One region of the Methylobacterium sp. NFXW15 genome, then DNA from elsewhere that is predicted to be linked to it. Evidence: predicted binding sites of a transcription regulator. Region 1 holds the regulator's gene; each other region holds the start of a gene.
What was found. The regulator PhoB, encoded in region 1, activates phosphate uptake and scavenging genes when phosphate is short. The targets are predictions, from matches to a motif close to TGTCATNNANCTGTCAT.
Positions count from the first base shown of each region.

Region 2: the regulator PhoB is predicted to act here: its motif matches at 2,335-2,351, upstream of phnC (phosphonate ABC transporter ATP-binding protein).
Region 3: the regulator PhoB is predicted to act here: its motif matches at 2,506-2,522, upstream of J4O73_RS14885 (YdcH family protein).
Region 4: the regulator PhoB is predicted to act here: its motif matches at 1,340-1,356, upstream of J4O73_RS03050 (Orn/Lys/Arg decarboxylase N-terminal domain-containing protein).

Region 1 is NZ_JAGEKG010000008.1:238,983-243,946, forward strand. Features, by position in the region: gene J4O73_RS18725 (M24 family metallopeptidase) at 1-1,026, shown strand, start outside; gene J4O73_RS18730 (protein-disulfide reductase DsbD family protein) at 1,058-3,202, shown strand; gene phoB (phosphate regulon transcriptional regulator PhoB) at 3,204-3,899, opposite strand; gene phoU (phosphate signaling complex protein PhoU) at 4,110-4,823, opposite strand; gene pstB (phosphate ABC transporter ATP-binding protein PstB) at 4,855-4,964, opposite strand, start outside.
Region 2 is NZ_JAGEKG010000001.1:212,803-217,766, reverse strand. Features, by position in the region: gene J4O73_RS01075 (aminotransferase class III-fold pyridoxal phosphate-dependent enzyme) at 1-474, opposite strand, end outside; gene asd (archaetidylserine decarboxylase) at 511-1,386, shown strand; gene J4O73_RS01065 (DUF1045 domain-containing protein) at 1,512-2,198, shown strand; gene phnC (phosphonate ABC transporter ATP-binding protein) at 2,394-3,218, shown strand; gene phnD (phosphonate ABC transporter substrate-binding protein) at 3,294-4,226, shown strand; gene phnE (phosphonate ABC transporter, permease protein PhnE) at 4,387-4,964, shown strand, end outside.
Region 3 is NZ_JAGEKG010000006.1:94,749-99,712, reverse strand. Features, by position in the region: gene J4O73_RS14905 (tetratricopeptide repeat protein) at 1-195, opposite strand, end outside; gene J4O73_RS14900 (5-(carboxyamino)imidazole ribonucleotide synthase) at 480-1,574, opposite strand; gene purE (5-(carboxyamino)imidazole ribonucleotide mutase) at 1,571-2,065, opposite strand; gene J4O73_RS14890 (YdcH family protein) at 2,144-2,362, opposite strand; gene J4O73_RS14885 (YdcH family protein) at 2,536-2,715, shown strand; gene J4O73_RS14880 (propionyl-CoA synthetase) at 2,913-4,829, shown strand; gene J4O73_RS14875 (hypothetical protein) at 4,833-4,964, opposite strand, start outside.
Region 4 is NZ_JAGEKG010000001.1:631,076-636,039, reverse strand. Features, by position in the region: gene J4O73_RS03055 (glucosamine inositolphosphorylceramide transferase family protein) at 1-1,287, shown strand, start outside; gene J4O73_RS03050 (Orn/Lys/Arg decarboxylase N-terminal domain-containing protein) at 1,409-3,751, shown strand; gene J4O73_RS03045 (GNAT family N-acetyltransferase) at 3,751-4,344, shown strand; gene J4O73_RS03040 (monovalent cation:proton antiporter-2 (CPA2) family protein) at 4,542-4,964, shown strand, end outside.

The DNA.
Region 1 (4,964 bases):
GACTTGGATGAGGGGATCGCCGCCCTTTCAGGGGCTCGCGTGCGCCTCGACGGAGCGACGGGGGCCGTCGCCTTGAAGGAGCGCGTCGAGTCCTCGGGCGGCACGGTCGATGTCGGCAAGGACCCGATCACCGCCATGAAGGCAGTCAAGAACGGGGCCGAGATCGCGGGCACCCGTGCCGCTCACCTGCGCGACGGGGCGAGCGTCGTGCGCTTCCTGGCCTGGCTCGACGGCGCGGTGGCCTCCGGCAACCTCACCGAGATCGCCGCCGTCGAAGCGTTGGAGGATTTCCGCGCGGCGGGCGGCGACCTGCGCGACGTGTCCTTCCCGACCATTTCCGGCTCGGGCGCGAACGGCGCCATCGTCCATTACCGGGTGACGCGGGAGACCGACCGTGCGGTGGGCCCAGGCGAGTTGTTTCTCGTCGATTCCGGCGCGCAATATCCCGACGGCACCACCGACATCACCCGGACGCTCGCCATCGGCGAACCAACCCCCGAGATGCGGGACCGCTATACCCGCGTGCTGCAGGGCCACGTCGCCATCTCCCGCGCGGTGTTTCCGAAAGGAACGACCGGCGCGCAGATCGATGCGCTGGCCCGTCTCCCCCTGTGGCGGGCCGGGCTCGATTTCGACCACGGCACCGGCCACGGCGTTGGCGCCTTCCTCTCCGTGCACGAGGGGCCGCAACGCATCGCCAAGACCGGCACCGTGGCCTTGGAGCCGGGCATGATCCTTTCGAACGAGCCCGGCTACTACGCGACCGGGCGCTACGGCATCCGCATCGAGAACCTCGTCCTCGTCGAGCCGCGTGCGGTGGAGGGCGGGGAGCGGCCGGTCTTCGGCTTCGAGACCTTGACCCTCGCCCCCTACGATCGCCGTCTCATCGAACCGGCCCTGCTCGATACGAGCGAGCGCGCCTGGATCGACTCCTACCACGCGCGGGTGCGGGAGGCGCTGGCGCCGCTCCTCGACGCGCCGACGCGGGACTGGCTGGAGACGGCGACGGCCCCGCTCGGCGCATGATGCGGCCCCAATCCGGCGCGAAGAGTTTCGCATGATCGCCCGCCTTCTCCTGCTCCTTGCCTGCCTCGGCTTCGCTTCGAGTCTCGGCCCGTCCCAGGCTCAGGGCCTGCGTCCGCCCGCCGATCTCGTGCGGGCGAGCCTCGCGGCGGAGCCGCAGGCGGTTGCGGGCGGCACGCCCTTCACCCTCGCCGTCACGATGACGCTGAAGCCCGGCTGGCACGTCTACTGGCGCAATCCCGGCGATTCCGGCCTTCCGCCGGAGATCACGTGGACTTTGCCCGCCGGGTTCGGCACCGGGGGCCTCCGCTGGCCCGCGCCGCACCGCATCCCGATCGCGACGCTGATGAACTACGGCTACGAGGGCGAGGTGACGCTCCTCGTGCCGGTCTCGCCGCCGCCGAGCCTCGATCCGGCCGAACCGGTGCGGCTCGCGGGCAAGCTGACCTATCTCGTTTGCGAGACGGAGTGCATTCCGGGCTCGGCCGATCTGAGCCTGACTCTGCCGGTCGGCAAGGCGACGCCCGATCCGGCCAACGCTGCCCTGTTCGCCCGCGCGCGGGCCGCCCTGCCCGTCGCGCCGGTCTGGCCACAGCGTCTTTCCCGCGAGGGCGACCGGATCCGCCTGGATTTCGCCGCGAGCGGCCTGAAGCCGGATTCGATCAAATCCGCTGCCTATTTCCCCTATGGCGAGACGGCGATCGACAACGCCGCCGAACAGACGCTGAGCGTCGATGACCAGGGTCTGCATCTCACCTTGGCGCGGGGGGACGACAAGACCTTCCCCGGGTCCCTGCCCGGCGTGCTGACGGTGGAGGAAGAGACCGGCAACGGCGTCGTGCGCCTCGCCTTCGCCTATGGCGACGAGCCCGCGGCGGTGCCCTCGGCCATGCCGTCCGCGAGCACTCCCGCATCCTCCGGCGCCCCTTCCCAGCCGGCGGACCAGCCGACGCTCCTGGCAGCGATCGGTCTCGCGCTGCTCGGCGGGCTTATTCTCAACCTGATGCCCTGCGTTTTCCCGGTCCTTTCGATCAAGGTGCTCGGCCTCGTCCGCCAGTCGGGCGAGAGTCTGGGGCGGGTGCGGCTTCACGGCCTCGCCTACACGGCGGGCGTGCTCGCGAGCTTCCTTGGGCTTGCCGGGCTGCTGATCGGTCTGAAGGGCGGCGGGGCGAGCCTCGGTTGGGGCTTCCAATTGCAATCGCCGCCGGTCGTGGCCGGTCTTGCCTATCTGCTCGTCGCGGTGGGTTTGAGCCTGTCGGGGGTGTTCTCCCTCGGCGGGCGATTCGCGGGGATCGGCGACGGCCTGACCCGCCGGGCCGGACTCTCGGGCTCGTTCTTCACCGGCGTGCTCGCAACGCTCGTCGCCACTCCCTGCACCGCTCCCTTCATGGGCGCGGCGGTGGGCTTCGCGCTGACGCAGGGACCCGCCGTGGCGCTGGCGGTGTTCGCCGCCCTCGGGCTCGGCCTCTCGCTGCCCTTCCTCGCTCTGACCCTGTGGCCCGGCGCCGTACGGATCCTTCCCCGCCCCGGCGCATGGATGGAGACGCTGAAGCAGGCGCTTGCCTTCCCGGTCTATGCCACGGCGGCGTGGCTGATCTGGGTGCTGGCGCAGCAGGTCGATGCGCGCGGCCTGTTCGCAGCGCTCATCGGCGTCGTGCTCGTGGGCTTCGCGGCCTGGGCCTGGGAACGCAGCCGCAACGCGACTCCCCTCGGGGAGCGAATCTTCCAGGGGTTGGCCGGCCTCGCGGTCATCGCCGTGGTGACTTTGGGCTTCGGCCTGTCGCAGCAGCCTGCCCTGTCGACGGCGCAGGCCGCTTCCGAGGGCACCGAGCCGTTCAGCCGGACGCGGCTCGATACCTTGCGCGACGCGCGGCGCCCGGTCTTCGTGAACCTGACGGCGGCGTGGTGCATCACCTGCGCCGTCAACGAGACCACCTCGCTGTCGCGACCGTCCGTTCAGGCGGCGATGCGGGCCAAGGGCGTCACCTACCTGAAGGGTGACTGGACCAACCAGAACCCGGAGATCACCCGTCTGCTCGAAGAACACGGCCGCAGCGGCGTGCCGCTCTACCTGCTCTACACGCAGGGCGAGCCGCAGGTGCTGCCGCAGATCCTCACGGAGGGCACAGTGCTGGACGCCCTGTCCGCCATCCCCGACCGCACGGCCGCGGTCCGCTAGATCACGCTTCGAGGGAGAAGGTCTCGTCGAAGGCGTAGCCCGAGCCGCGCACGGTGCGGATCGGGTCGGTCTGGCGCGGCCCGTTGAGCGCCTTGCGCAGGCGGCCGACATGCACGTCCACGGTGCGCTCGTCGATATAGACGTCGTGGCCCCACACGCCGTCGAGCAATTGCTCGCGGGAGAAGACCCGGCCGGGGCTGAGCATCAGGAATTCGAGCAGCCGGAACTCGGTCGGCCCCAGATGGAGTTCGGTGCCGCCGCGCCGGACGCGATGACCGGTGCGGTCGAGCTCGATGTCACCCGCCGCCAACCGGTCGGCGACATGGGCGGGCTTGGCGCGGCGTAGGAGGGCGCGCACCCGCGCCAGCAATTCCGGCACCGAGAACGGCTTGACGATGTAATCGTCCGCACCGGTGCCGAGGCCGCGTACCCGGTCGCCTTCCTCGCCCCTGGCGGTGAGCATGATGACCGGCAGACGCTCGGTCTCGCGACGCGCCCGGATGCGGCGACAGAGTTCGATGCCCGACAGGCCCGGAAGCATCCAGTCGAGCAGGACGAGGTCGGGGGTGCGCTCGGCGAGCAGCAACTCGGCGTCGTCGCCCCGCGCGGCGGAATCGACGCTGAAGCCCTCTGCCTCCAGATTGTACCGCAGGAGGGTGGTGAGCGCCTCTTCGTCCTCGACGATCAGGACACGCATGGCCGGTGGTCCATTCCACGCCGGATGCCCCCGGCCGAAGGCGACCGAGGGGTCCGGGCAACGCTGTTACGCCGCGCGGCCTTCCTGAGCGAGGGCCGCGCCGTCGATGGGTCAGGTCCTGCCGGGCCTGAGAGCCTCTCACAAAATTCCCGCTAAGCCGTCGAGGCCAGGGGGAGAACTCCCGGTGAACGGGAGTTCTATGAGGAGCTCTTAGGCGCCCGGCACGACCGTCGTGTAGTTCGAGGCGTCGTTCTTCGGGCGCTCGCCCATGAAGATCTCGCCGGTCTGAAGATAATGGATAGTCTCGGCGATGTTGGTGGTGTGATCGCCGATGCGCTCCACGTTCTTGGCGCAGAACAGGAGATGCGTGCAGAACGAGATGTTGCGCGGATCCTCCATCATGTAGGTCAGGAGTTCGCGGAACAGGGAATTGTACAGGGCGTCGATCTCGCCGTCCCGTTCCCACACGTCGTGGGCGGCCTTGATGTCACGGCTCGCATAGGCGTCCAGCACGTCCTTGAGCTGCCCCTCGGCGAGGTCGCTCATGTGGCGTACGCCGAGCACGATCTTCTGCGCGGGCGACTGGTCGGCGATGGCGGTGACACGCTTGGCGACGTTCTTGGCGAGGTCGCCGATGCGCTCGAGATCGCCCGAGACGCGGATGGCCGAGATGGTCTCGCGGAGGTCCACCGCCATGGGCTGGCGGCGGGCGATGAGCAGGACCGCCTTCTCCTCGATCTCGCGCTGGAGCGTGTCGAGCCGCTTGTCGGCCAGAATCACCGCCTGGGCGAGGTTCTCGTCCTTGCGGGCGAGGGCGAGGGTCGCCTCGCCGGTCATCTTCTCGGCGACGCCGCCCATCTCCGAGATCGACCGGCGCAGGTCCTCTAGGTCCGTGTCGTAGGACGTGACGATATGGCCGGGCATGGCGAGACCTCCGCGAATCCTGATCTGTGGCTCAGCCGAAGCGGCCGGTGATGTAGTCCTGGGTGCGGCGCTCGGTGGGGTTCATGAAGATCTTGTTGGTCTGGTCGAACTCGACCAGTTCGCCGAGATACATGAAGGCCG
Region 2 (4,964 bases), on a different contig from region 1:
CAGGTTCACGCCGTAGGACCCGGCGAGGTCGTAGAACGCGTTGCCGTCGAGATCGGTGATCGTCACCCCGTCTGAGGCCGCCATGAAGGCGCCCGCGCCGAGGTTGCGGCGCACGGGCTCCGCGAATTGGAACGGTACCCGGTAGAGACCGGTGAATTGAAGGTCCGACAGGCCGGAGCGCACGCCCTCCGTTTCCGCCCGGCTCTTCCCGTATCGCGTGCGGAACAGGTCCGACAGCCGGGCGAAGGCGGCTTCGCGCGCCTGCGCCACCGTCTCCGGCGGATCGTCGGCACGGAAGAACTGTCGCGAATCGTAGGCATAGGCGGGGATCTGACGGGCGATTCGCCGGGCCATCCGGGCATGGCCGGTCAGCGACGGGTGCTTCGCCCGTGAGAGCTGCAGGCGCCGCACGGCGGGCGGCAGGGCGAGGGCGACCGCCGCGGCGGCCGACAGGGAAGTGAGAATCGGATCCATCACGGATCGCGGCTAACGGGAACGGTTCACGGGATGATGACGCTTCGCGAAGGTCTCGGCCGCATCAGCGCGCAGGAGGACCTGAACTTCCTCCTCACCAACCGGCTGCCCCGCCGCCTTGCCACGCAGGTGATGGGCAAGGTGAGCCGGATCGAGCAGCCCCTGGTGCGGGATGCCTCGATCGGCTTGTGGCGGCTGTTCTGCGATGTCGATCTGTCCGATGCGAAGGAGACCCGCTTCAGGAGCCTGCACGATGCCTTCATCCGCGAACTCCGCCCCGGCGCCCGGCGGATCGACCCGGACCCCTCCGTGCTGGTCAGCCCCTCGGACGCGATCCTCGGGGCGAACGGCATTGTCGCCGCCGGGCAGGTGCTGCAGGTGAAGGGGAGCGCCTACCGCCTCGCCGACCTCGTGCAGGACGAGGCTCTGGCGCGCTCCCACGAGGGCTGCGCCTACGCGACGCTTCGCCTGACGGCGGGGATGTACCACCGCTTCCACGCACCGGCCGATTTGCGGGTCGACTCGGTGCGTCATCTCTGGGGCGATACGTGGAACGTGAACCCCATTGCCCTGAAGCGGGTCGAGGCCCTGTTCTGCCGCAACGAGCGCGCGGTCATTCGGATCCGGTTGCCCGACGGGGCGGCGATGACGCTGGTGCCGGTGGCCGCGATCCTCGTCGCCGGGCTGAAGCTCGGCTTTCTGCCCGAGGGCGGCAATCTGCGCACCACGGGCGGGCGGGTACTCCCCTGCGCCGCCGCCCTCGCGCGGGGCGAGGAGATGGGCTGGTTCGAGCACGGCTCGACCATCGTCGTGCTCGCGCCCCCCGGTTACACCCTCGATCCGGCCCTGAGCGAGGGCGCGCGGCTGCGCATGGGGCAGGCGCTGCTGCGGGCGCCGATCCGATCACATTGACCTCACCGTCCTTGCGAGCGAAGCGAAGCAATCCAGGGCAGCGCGACAGTCGGACAACGGCCCACCGCCCCTGGATTGCTTCACTGCGCTCGCAAGGACGGCGCTCGTAACTGCCCGGGAGCGACATGAGCGAACCCCGCTACGCGATCTATGCCTTGCCGGAGGCAGGATCAGCCTTGGAACACTTCGGCCGGTCGGTTCTCGGAATCGACAACGTCACCGCGGAGGCCGTCGCTCATCCGGCCGACCTGCCTGATCTCGCGGGCGTGACGGTCGCGCCCCGCGTCTACGGCTTCCACGCGACCTTGAAGGCGCCAATGCGACTCGTGCCCGGCTGCACCGAGGCTCATCTTTTGGAGCACGTGCAGCGCCTCGCCGCCGCGCATCCGCCCGTAGCGGTGGGAGAACTCGCCGTCGCGGCGCTCGGCCGCTTCCTGGCGCTGGTGCCGGTGGCGGCGCCTGCCGCCCTCGCCCTGCTAGCGGCGGAATGCGTCGCGGCCCTCGATCCCCTTCGGGCGCCCCTCACGGAGGCCGAGATCGCCAAGCGGAAGCCCGAGCGGCTGAGCCCCCGCGCCCGCGCGCTCCTCGACAGGTGGGGCTACCCCCATGTCTTCGAGGAGTTCCGCTTTCACATGACCCTCACCGACGCCCTACCGCCGGAGGCACAGGCCGATTGGAAGGCCCGCCTGACGGAGGCGTACCTGAAGAGTGGCGCGGGGCCGCTCACAATCCGGTCTCTCGGCATCCTGCGCCAGGACGGGGCGGCGCCGTTCCGCCTGCTGGCGCGCATCCCCTTCGGATGGAGCGAGTGATCGCGTCCGGCTCGGGATGATGATTCCCAAGCGCGATGAGAGGTCTTCAGCCAGGAGTCTGAGAGAGAAGATCGACGTCATCGCTGCGCAAAGCCGCCAAGACGACGGTGTCCCGCAATAATACTTCGCCGGCAATCGTCATCTAATCGTCGTGCAAGATGTGTCTACGGAACTACACAAGTTGTGGGTTCCCGAATGCTCGTCATCGACCATCTGACGCGCCACTATGGTGACCGTCGCGCTCTGGACGGCGTGTCCCTGCGCATCGAGCCGGGGAGCTTCGTCGGAGTGATCGGCCGGTCTGGTGCGGGCAAGTCGACGCTGCTGCGTCTCATCAACCGGCTCGCCGAGCCGAGTTCCGGCCGCATCCTGCACGGCGGGACGAATGTCACCGCCCTGAGCGGGCGTCAGTTGCGGGACTGGCGCGCGCGCTGCGCCATGATCTTCCAGCAATTCAATCTCGTCGGTCGTCTCGACGTGATGACGAATGTGCTGATGGGCCGCCTCAGCCATGTGCCGAGCCACCGCTCGCTCCTGCGGATGTGGTCCGAGGAGGATAAGGCCATGGCGCTGGCCTCCCTCGACGGGTTCGATATGGGCCAGTTCGCAGGCGTGCGGGCCGACCAGTTGTCCGGCGGCCAGCAGCAGCGCGTCGCCATCGCCCGCGCCCTGGTGCAGGAGCCCGAGATCATCCTCGCGGACGAGCCGGTCGCCTCCCTCGATCCGCGCAACACGCGCCTCGTGATGGACGCGCTGTCCGATGTGAACAAGCGCTACGGAATCACCGTGGTGTGCAACCTCCACTCGCTCGATCTCGCCCGCGCCTATTGCGACCGGCTCATCGGTCTCGTCGCCGGGCGGGTCGTGTTCGACGGGCGCGGCTTCGACCTCACCGAGGATGTGGCCCGCCGCCTCTATGGCCTGGAGGCGGGCGAGGTTCTGGACGACGAGGCGCCCATGCCGCCTCCGAACATGACGATTCCGGCGCGCCCGGCCCATCACGCGGCCCTCGGCGCCTGACAGACCGGACCTGAGGAAACGCCCGACTCTCGACCGGCAAGTGCCGGAACGATGACCTGCGAACGGAGACGATCGATGATCACGAGACGGACCCTGGCCGGCGCCGCCCTGGCGCTCGGGCTCTTCGGTGGCGTGGCCCATGCGGACGACGCCTGGAAGGCGCAGTATCTGGAGCTGACCCTGGCCGTGATCCCGGCCGAGAACGCCTCCGGCACGACGGATCGCTATGCGCCGCTCACCGAATACTTGACCAAGTCCCTCGGCGTGCCGGTCAAGCTACGCGTCGCCAACGATTACGCGGCGGTGATCGAGGGCCAGCGCGCGGGCAACATCCAGATCGCCTTCTACGGCCCGGCCTCCTTCGCCCGCGCCGTGCTGACGGGGGTGAAGATCGATCCGATCGTCAACCAGAAGCATGAGACCGGCGTGTCGGGCTATTACTCGGTCATCTATGTGAAGGCCGACAGCCCGTACAAGACGATCGAGGATCTGAAGGGCAAGAACCTCGCCCTGGTCGATCCGAATTCCACCTCCGGCAACCAAGCGCCGCGCTTCTTCCTGAAGCGGGCGGGTTACGAGGTCGACAAGTTCTTCGGCAAGACGGTCTTCGCGGGCAGCCACGAGAATGCAGTGCTCGCGCTGACGCAAGGCACGGCCGACGCGGCGGCGAACCTGTGGAACTCCGAGACCGACACCATGGTCACCCGCATGGCGGCCAAGGGTCTTCTGAAGAACGCTGACGGCACCCCGATGAAGCAATCGGATTTCCGTGTGGTCTTCAAGTCGGACTTCCTGCCCGAAGGCCCCTTCGCGATGCTGGACAGCCTGCCCGCCGACCTGAAGGCGAAGCTCCGTACCGCCTTCGAAGAGCTGCCCACCAAGGACAAGGCTGCCTTCGACCGTCTTTCCGACGGGAAGGACAAGGGCCTGACTCCCGTGACCATGAAGGATTACCAGCCGATCATCGACATGCTGAAGTTCAACGACGAGCAGCGCCGCAAGTCGTAGCGCCCAAGGGACCCCATCCAAACCCGTCATTGCGAGCAACGCGAAGCCATCCAGGGATCCGCCTCGTCTTAAGACGTCCCGCCCCTCTGGATTGCTTCGCTGCGCTCGCAATGACGGTCGGACACTTTTCCGCTTCTTCTCACCAAACGGCGAGCGACCGTTGCCGCGTCTGACGCTCCTTCCGCCTGAACGGGCCGCCGAACTTGTCGGACGTTACGCCGCCGCGCGGGCGGGCGCCCGGCGGCGGCTCCTCGTGGGCCTCGTCGTCCTGGCGGCGCTCGTTGTCCTCGCCTCTTACGCGGCCGAAGTGCGCCCGCTGGTGCTCGCCGGGAATATCGACAAGTTCACCGCCTACATCGCTCAGATCGTACCGGTGCTGCGCCCCGCCCAGCTCGGGGGCGATCTTGCCGAATGGTATTGGGGCCTGCCGAAATGGCTCTCGCTCCTCGGCGAAACCCTCCTGATGGCCTATCTCGGCACGCTGCTCGGGGCCCTCGGCGGCTTCGTCCTGTGCTTCGTCGCCGCCGGAAACCTCATCCGCAGCCCCGCCCTGCGCTTTGGGGCCAAGCGCTTCCTCGAAATCTGCCGCACCGTGCCGGAGATCGTCTTCGCGCTGATCTTCGTCATTGCCTTCGGCCTCGGGCCGATGGTCGGCGTGCTGGCGCTTGCCATCCACACGACGGGCGCGCTCGGCAAGCTGTTCTCCGAGGTGGTCGAGAATATCGACATGAAGCCCGT
Region 3 (4,964 bases), on a different contig from region 1:
GGGGTTGCGCTGCACGACCTCCGACAGGGAGGCGATGTTGCTCGACGTGGCCCCCGTCGTATCCGTTTCGAGGACCGCGTACTGGCGCGCGCCCGCGGCGGAGCCCACGGTTTCGCAGCCCGCCAGCCCCGCAGCCGCGATCGCCGCCGCGCCGACCAGCGCAGCCTTCGAAACGAGCCCGTTGCGTTGCGTCATCGCCCCATTCTCCCGGGAGCCACCCTGTCCCGCGGTGCCCCGACCTAAACCCCGTCCGCCCCGGCGCTCAGCGACCGGTTCCGGCAATCCGCGCGCAAATTCGCGCAAGGCGGTGAATGCCCCCTTAAGCCGGGCCGCGATCACGGCCGGGCGAACCTTGGAATCGTTGGAAGCGGCGGGATGTGGCGAAGGTATGGCCCGCGCCATCGCCCCGCGAAATCCGGCGCTCCGGCGGCCTCACGGGCCTACAGGTGTGGCACACCGGCCTCAGGGATCGGTCGCGATCAGACCTTGAGGCGGGTCACGTGGCCCATCTTGCGGCCGGGGCGCGACTCGCCCTTCCCGTAGAGGTGAAGATGCGCACCGGGCTCCGCCAGCAGGGCGCGCCATGCATCGACCTGATCGCCGATCAGGTTCTCCATCTCGCACGGCAGGCCGCCGGTGCGGGCCGCGCTGCCCAGCGGCCAGCCGCAGACCGCGCGCACATGCTGCTCGAACTGCGAGGACAGGGCGCCCTCAATGGTCCAATGGCCGGAATTATGGACGCGCGGGGCGATCTCGTTGACGACGAGGCGCTCCCCGCCCTCGCGCACGAGGAACATCTCCACCGCCAGCACGCCGACATAATCGAGCGCGTCCGCGATGCTGCGGGCGATGCGGACCGCCTCCTCGGCCGTCTCCGGCGACACGCCCTGAGCGGGCACGCGGGTGAAGGCGAGGATGTGGTTGCGGTGCTCGTTCTCGCAGAGGTCGAAGGCAGCGAAACTCCCGTCCGCGGCTCGAGCAGCCACGACGGAGACTTCGCGCTCGAACGGCACGAAGCCTTCGAGAATCAGCGGCGCGCCGCCGAACTCGGCGAAGATCGCATTCCGGTCGCCCTCGAAGGGTTCGCGGATCATCCGCTGGCCCTTGCCGTCATAGCCGAAGCGCCGAGTCTTAAGCACGGAGGGCAGACCGATGACGTCCAGCGCGCGCGCGAGATCGTCGGGAGTGTCGACCGCCTGGAACGGCGCGGTCGGAATGCCGAGACGATTGATGAACGCCTTCTCCGACAGCCGGTCCTGCGTGGTGGCCAGGGCGTCGGCATTGGGGTGCAGCGGCGCGTGGCGCGCCAGCACCTCCGCAGTCGCGCGGGGGATGTTCTCGAACTCGTAGGTCACGACATCGACGGAGGCCGCGAAGGCAGCGAGCGCCGCCTCGTCGTCATAGGCGGCGCAGGTCGTGCGCGCGGCGACGTCGAAAGCCGGGCTGTCCGCATCGGGCGCGTACACATGGACCTTGAGCCCGTGGTTCGCCGCCGCCAGGGCGATCATCCGGCCGAGTTGGCCTCCACCAACGATCCCGAGCACCGAGCCGGGGGCGATCGCACGAGTCGTCACGGACCTTGAGTCTCCGGCCGTTCGGCCACCGAGGAGGTTTGCGCGGCGCGCCACGCGTCGAGGCGGCCCGCCAGGGCCTCGTCCGAGAGGGCAAGCACCGCCGCAGCCAGCAGCGCCGCGTTGACCGCACCCGCCCGGCCGATGGCCAGGGTGCCGACCGGCACGCCCGCAGGCATCTGCACGATGGACAGAAGGCTGTCCTGGCCCGAGAGGGCCTTCGATTCGACCGGCACGCCGAAGACCGGCAGGCTCGTCATCGAAGCGGCCATGCCCGGCAGGTGCGCCGCCCCGCCCGCGCCCGCGATCACCACCTTGAAACCCGCGTCGCGGGCGCCCTTGGCGAAGGCCACGAGGCGGTCCGGCGTGCGGTGCGCCGAGACGATGCGGGCATCGTAGGGCACGGCCAGCGCATCGAGGGTCTGCGCGGCATGGATCATGGTTGCCCAGTCCGACTGGCTGCCCATGATGATCGCGACGGGAGGCGCCGACATGCTTGGTTCCGGCAAAAGAGGGCGCTTAACCGCGCGGATCGCGGATCGCAAGGCGTAGGGTCCGCGAACCCGCCGCGTTCAGGCGATGATGTCCGGCGTCAGCATGTCCTCGATGTAGGAAATGCGGTCGCGCAAGGTGAGCTTGCGCTTCTTCAGGCGCTGGATCTGGAGTTGGTCTCCGGCCACGCTCCGCTCCAGCGCGTCGATGGCACTGTCGAGGTCGCGATGTTCCTCGCGGAGGCGGGCGAGCTCGGATTCGAGGTCAGCCTGTCCGTTGTCACCCGACTCAGCCGCCATCACACCCTGGGAAACCGAACACCCTTCGAAGGTCAGAAGCATGCGTCACGCCTCAGCGGGGAGCAAGCGATGGGTACAACCCTTGTGAAAGGATGCCCAGCGAAAACGCTTCGACAGGTGCGCGAACCTGTGCCAGTCTGACGGTGTCAGAACGATGACAGGAGATTCGCCTCATGTCGCTGCAGACGCATCTGAGCCAACTCGCCCGGAAGCACGAAGCCCTCGAGCGTGAGATTCAGGAGGCCATCCACAAGCCCTCGTCTAGCGACCAGCATATTGCCGAACTCAAACGCCGGAAGCTTCACCTCAAGGACGAGATGAACCGGCTGCAGGCCAACGGCACCCTGCACTGACACGACCCAGACATCGCGAAAGGCCTCGTCGTCCTTCCGGGCGGCGCGGTTTTTCGTTTCGGGTGACCGGCGAGCCGATGACGGCGACGGCGGCCTGACTGCCCAAAGGGACGAGCCTCGCTTGACTCCCCCGAGCAGCCGAATCAGCTACCTTCACGCCACCGCCGGAGAGCGGGCCGCGAGGAAGCGCCGAATCGATGACGACAGCCAGCCGCTACGCTGAGACCCATGCGGCCTCCATGCGCGATCCCGAGACGTTCTGGCTCGGTGCGGCCGGGGCACTCGACTGGGACCGTGCGCCGAAGCGCGCCTTCGACCCGGACCAGGATCCCTACGGCCGCTGGTTTCCGGATGGACGGCTCAACGCATGCTACAACGCCGTGGACCGGCACGCCGATGGCGACCGCCGGGACCAGAACGCCATCGTCTACGATTCACCCGTCAGCGGCACGAAGCGCGCCATCACCTATGGCGAATTGCGCGATGAGGTCGCGACGCTCGCCGCCGTGCTGAGGGATCTCGGGGTCGGCAAGGGCGACCGCGTGGTGCTCTACATGCCGATGGTGCCCGAGGCGCTGTTCGGAATGCTCGCCTGCGCCCGGCTCGGGGCGGTTCATTCGGTGGTGTTCGGAGGCTTCGCGGCGAACGAACTCGCCAAACGCATCGAGGACGCGCAGCCGAAGGTCGTTCTTGCCGCCTCCTGCGGCATCGAGCCGAACCGGGTTGTGGCCTACAAGCCGTTGCTTGATGCGGCCATCGCCGCCTCGGCGCACAAGCCCGGTGCCTGCCTGATCCTCCAGCGCCCGCAATGCGCGGCAGCGCTGACGCCGGAGCGGGACCAGAACTGGGCCGAGACCATCGCCGCCGCGAAGGCGAGGGGTGCCAAGGCGGAATGCGTGAGCGTCGATGCGACCGATCCGCTCTACGTCCTGTACACCTCGGGTACGACGGGTAAGCCGAAGGGCGTCGTGCGCGACACGGGCGGCTACCTCGTGGCGCTCGCATGGTCGATGCCGAACCTCTACGGCGTCGCGCCGGGCGAGACCTATTTCTGCGCCTCCGACATCGGCTGGGTCGTCGGCCACTGCTACATCGTCTACGCGCCGCTCCTGCACGGTTGCACCTCGGTGCTCTACGAGGGCAAGCCGGTAGGCACGCCGGATGCGGGGGCCTTCTGGCGCGTTCTGGCCGAGCACAAGGTGGTGTGCCTGTTCACGGCCCCGACCGCTCTGCGCGCAATCAAGAAGGAAGATCCGCAGGGCGAACTGGTCGGCGACTACGACCTTTCGGCCTTCCGCTCGCTGTTCCTGGCGGGCGAGCGGGCGGACCCGGATTCCGTCGCCTGGGCCGAGCGGGTTCTGGAGCGGCCGGTCATCGACCATTGGTGGCAGACGGAAACGGGTTGGCCGATCGCGGGAAACCCGATCGGGCTGGGCCTGCTGCCGGTGAAGCATGGCAGCACCTGCGTGCCGATGCCGGGCTACGACGTGCGCATCCTCGACGAGGGCGGCAAGGAGGTGCAACGCGGCACGATGGGCACCATCGCCATCCGGCTGCCGCTACCGCCCGGCTGCCTGCCGACCTTGTGGGGCTCGGACCAGCGGATGCGGGAGAGCTACCTCTCCACCTTCCCCGGCTACTACGACACGTCGGATGCGGGCATCATCGACGAGGATGACTACATCACCGTCCTCGGACGCACCGACGACATCATCAACGTCGCCGGGCACCGGCTCTCGACGGGCGGGATGGAGGCGGTGCTGTCCGCCCACCCGGATGTCGCGGAATGCGCGGTGATCGGCATCCGCGACACTCTGAAGGGCGAGGTGCCCTGCGGCTTCGTCGTGCTGAAGGCCCGCGTGTCCCGCGATCCTTCGGAGATCGAGCGCGAACTCGTCGCCAAGGTCCGCGAGGAAATCGGACCGGTGGCGGCGTTCAAGCTGGCGCTCACCGTGCCGCGCCTGCCTAAGACCCGCTCGGGCAAGATCCTGCGCGCCACGATGAAGCGCATCGCCGATGACGAGCCCTGGACGATGCCGGCGACCATCGACGACGCGAGCGTCCTCGATGAGATCGGCAGCAGCCTCAAGGGCCGTGGGATCGGAGGGGCCTGAGCCCTACTCGTCGCCGTCGTCGTCGGGCTGGGTGATGGTGACGTCGGGCGTGGTCGCCCGTCCGATCGAGCCCGTCGACACCGGAGCGACGTCGGGACTCGTCGGGATGGCGCCTGCGCCGATGGCGATCATCCC
Region 4 (4,964 bases), on a different contig from region 1:
GCGCTGGCTCCCTATGAGGTTACAAGGGCGGGCGCGCCTGATCTGGTCATCGACCTGTGCGGTGGGCGGCCCGAGGACGATGCCGCCCGGACATGGCGGCTCGATGTCGATGGCGTTCCCGGTGAGGCGGGAATGTTGGCAGCCCTCTTCGCCGGTCGCGCGCCGGTCTTCGCCCTGCGCGACGGGCCGGGGGAGACGGTCGCCGTCGGGCGCTTCGGCGCGGAATCGCAGAGGGTGATGCTCGTCGCCTTCGAGGATTACCTCGCCCGCACGATCACGCTCATCGAGGCCGCCCTGTCCGGCGGCGCCTCGCGCGATCTGCCGGAGGGCGACGTCCCCCGGCTCACCCGGCCCGCCCCCTTCGACATCGACGCCTGGACCGCCCGGAGCCGGGCCGCCCGGAATCTCGGACGGCAGATCGCCCGCCACCTCTACGGCCTGTGCTTCCACGGCGAGCGGTGGCGAGTTGGCTGGCGCCGGGTGGAGGGGCCGGACCTCATCGACCTGCGCCGTCATCCGCCGGGCGGCTGGACCGATCTGCCCGATGATGGGCGGCGCTTCTACGCCGACCCGGTCGCCATCGCCCGAGGCGGGGTGGTGACGCTCTTCGTGGAAGAATTCGAATATGCCCGCGCCAAGGGCGTGATCTCGGCGGTGCGCTTCGGGCCGCACGGTCCGGTGGGCCGCCCCGAGCCGGTGCTCGAACGCGACACGCACCTGTCCTATCCCTTCGTGTTCGAGTCCGGTGGGGAGGTCTGGATGATCCCCGAATCGAGCCGCTCGGCCACGATCGACCTGTACCGGGCGACGCGATTCCCCGGCGGCTGGGTGCACGAGGCGGTGCTGGTAGCGGGCGTGGTCGCGAGCGACGCCACCCTGCTCCGCCATCACGGCCGCTGGTGGCTGTTCGCCACGGTTCGCCCGGGCGGCGGATCCTATTCGGATTCGCTCTATCTCTGGTCGGCGGACGATTTCCGGGGGCCCTGGACGGCCCATCCGCGCAATCCCGTCCTGATCGACATCGCCTCCGCGAGGCCCGCAGGTCCCATCGTCCTGCGGAATGGGAAGCTGATCCGTCCGGTGCAGGATTGCCGGGGCAGCTACGGCGCGGCGCTCGGCCTCGCACGGATCCTGCAACTCGATGAGGACGGATTCGCCCAGCGCATCGAGACTTACCTGAGCGCGGGCAGCGATTGGCGGGGATCGCGCATGCACATGTACAGCGCGGCGGGGGGGCTCGAATTCATCGACGGCTCCCACCGCCACCGGATGAGACTGCCGCTGTAACCCCGCCCATCACGCGCGCAATGACGGCGAACTGATCGCCCCCGTGCGCCTTGGTCATCGAACCGTCACAGACAACCCGCCAAGGCACGGGACAAACCGCTTTGCCAAAGGGCTTCCGCGCATGGACTTCCACCGCCGCTTTACCGTCCTGATGTGCACCCCGGCCTTCGATCCGGACGATCTCGAGGGCGCGCGCGTCAATCAGATCGTGTCGGCGGTCGAGCAGCGCGGCTTCGAGGTGGTGCGCGCCCGCCGCGTCGAGGACGCGGCCATCGCCGTGCAGACCGATGCGGCGGTGGGGTGCCTCGTGGTGGATTGGGGCAAGCGCGGTCTCGACGGAAAGGCCGCCGCCCTCATCGACATGATGCGCCGACGCGGCCTCGAAATGCCGATCGTCATCATGGTCCGCCGCAAGCGGCTGGAGGACATTCCGGTCGAGCTGCTGGACTTCATAGACGGCTACATCTTCCTCGCGGAAGAGACGCCGGAATTCATCGCCCGCGGCCTCGTCAGCCGGGTGACGCAATATGCCGAGACCCTGAAGACGCCGTTCTTCGGCGCGCTGGTCGACTATGCCGAGAAGGGCAATCAGCTCTGGACCTGCCCCGGCCACAATGGCGGCATCTTCTACAATCGCTCGCCGATCGGCCGCATCTTCGTCGAGCATCTGGGCGAAGCGATCTTTCGCGACGACCTCGACAACTCGGTCCTCGACCTCGGCGACCTGCTGACCCACGAGGGCCCGGCGCTCAAGGCGCAGAAGGAGGCCGCCGCCATCTTCGGCGCGGAGAAGACCTACTTCGTCCTCAACGGCACCTCGGCCTCCAACAAGATCGTGCTGTCGTCCCTCGTGGCCGAAGACGATCTCGTCCTGTTCGACCGCAACAACCACAAGGCCGCCCATCACGGCGCCCTGTTCCTCGGCGGCGGCATCCCGATCTTTTTGGAAACGGACCGGAACGCTTTCGGGCTGATCGGCCCGATCTGCCATGAGGCTTTGGACGAGCAGCGCATCCGCGAGAAGATCCGCACCAACCCGCTGGTGAAGGACCGGGAGGCGTGGCGCCGGGAGCGGCCGTTCCGCGTCGCGGTGATCGAGCAATGCACCTATGACGGCACGATCTACGATGCCCGGATGATCGTGCAGAAGATCGGCCATCTCTGCGACTACATCCTGTTCGACGAGGCCTGGGCGGGCTTCATGAAGTTCCACCCCCTGTTCCAGGGGCGCTACGCCATGGGGCTGACCGGCCTCGACGAGACCTCGCCGGGCATCGTCGCCACGCAATCGACCCACAAGCAGCTCGCGAGCTTCAGCCAGGCCTCGCAGATCCATACCAAGGACAGCCACCTGCGCGGCCAGACCCGGCGGGTGGAGCACAAGCGGCTCAACGAGAGCTTCCTCGTTCACGCCTCGACCTCACCCTTCTACCCGCTCTTCGCCTCGCTCGATGTCGGCGCGCAGATGATGAAGGGCCGCTCGGGCATGATCCTGTGGGACGACACGATCCGCCTCGGCATCGAGTGGCGCAAGAAGGTCCGTGCCATCCGCCGCGAATTCGAGGAGAACGAGGCCGATCCCGCCCGCCGCTGGTTCTTCGATCCCTTCGTGCCCGACCGGGTGAACGGACCGGAGGGCAAGCAGACCTGGGAGAGCCTGCCGACCGACGTGCTCGCTTCGGATGCCCGCTACTGGGAGCTGACCCCCGGCGCGTCCTGGCACGGCTTCACCCACGTAGCGCCGGGCTACGCGATCACCGATCCGAACAAGCTGACGGTGCTCACCCCCGGTTTCGACCGGAAGACCGGCGCCTATGCCGCGCATGGCGTGCCTGCGCCGATCGTGGCGCAATACCTGCGTGAGAACCGGATCGTCGCCGAGAAGAACGATCTGAACTCGCTGCTCTTCCTGCTGACCCCGGGCGTGGAATCGTCCAAGGCCGGCACGCTGATCTCCGGGCTCGTCGCCTTCAAGCGGCTGCACGACGACAACGTGCTTCTGGAGGAGGCCATGCCGCAATTCGTCGGTCGGCGCCCGAACCGCTATCGCGGCGTTCGCCTACGCGACCTCTGCGCCGACTTCCACACCTTCCATCGGGAGCACGGCACCTCGGCGCTCCAGCGCAAGCAGTTCATGCCGGAGCATCTGCCGGAAATGGTGATGCCGCCGAAGCAGGCCTCGCAGATGCTCACCCGCAACAAGGTCGATTACGTGCCGATCGCGGAAGCGGAAGGCCGGATCGCCACGACGCTCATGCTGGTCTACCCGCCGGGCATCGGCACGGTGCTGCCGGGCGAGCGTCTGAACGAGCGGGCCAAGCCCATGCTCGACTATTTCAAGATGTTCGAGGCCTCGGCCAACCTGTTCCCCGGCTTCGAGGCCGAGATTCAGGGTGTCTACCGCGAGGTCGATCCGGACGGGCGCATCCGCTTCCACACCTACGTCCTGCGCGAGGGGGCCTGATGGGACCGGGCGAACCCTGCCCTGAGATCGTGATCCGCCCGTCCTCCGATGCGGACGTGGCGGCGATGATCGCGATCTACGAGCACCATATCGGCAAGGGCGTGGGGGATACGGGCGACTTCGAGGAGGAGCGCCTGTTGCCCGACGACCTGAAGCGCCGCCGCAAGACCATGCGCAAGAAACGCCTGCCGCATCTCGTGGCGGAGCGGAACGGCGAGGTGGCCGGCTATGCCTACGCCGTGCCGTTCCGGAAGCGGCCCGCCTATCGCTACACGCTGAAGCACTCGATCTACGTGCACCATGGCCATCTGCATGCGGGCATCGGGCGGCGGTTGTTGCCCGCGCTGGTCGAGGCCTGCGCGGCGGGCGGCTACCGGCAGATGATCGGCTACATCGACGCCGCCAACGAGGCGAGCTTGCGCCTGCACGAGACCTGCGGCTTCCGCCGGGTCGGCTACCTTCCGTCAGTCGGCTACAAATATGGCCGCTGGACCGACAGCGTGATGGTGCAATGCGCGCTGGGCACCGGCTCGGAGGACCAGCCGCAGCCACGTGTGGTGGCCGTGCCGGTGGAGCCGATCGGCGGAGCCTGACACCCTCCTCAGTCATTGCGAACGGGAGTGAAGCAATCCAGCGGCGCCACATTCGGAGGCGTCCCGCATCCCGAGATTGCTTCGCTTCGCTCGCCATGACGCCATCGGCGTGTCGAACGACACGCGGCCACGCTCGCTTCCTCGGGCTGCCCGCGTTAAGCGGGAAGGATCTTCTCTGAAGGCCCTCTCGGAGCGGCATGGCGAGCCCCGGCGAACACGCGAGCTTTCTGCCCCCGGTCCTGACCTTTCTGGCGGCGGCCGTCGTCGGCGTGCCGGTGTTCCGCTGGCTGGGGCAGAGCGCCGTGCTCGGCTATCTTGTGGCGGGCGTGCTGATTGGGCCGTCCGGCCTGTCGCTGATCGCCGAGCCGGAAACGGCGGCGAGCGTCGCCGAGATCGGCGTGGTGCTGCTACTCTTCATCGTCGGGCTCGAACTACACCTGTCGCAGCTCGTCTCCATGCGACGGGACATCTTCGGCCTGGGTGCCGCCCAGCTGATCCTCTGCGCATTGGTGCTCGGCGGCGCGGGCTTCGTCGCGGGGCAGCCCCTCGGGGCGGCGGCGGTTGTGGGCATCGCGCTCGCCCTCTCGGCCACGGCCGTGGCGCTGCAACTGCTCGAGGAG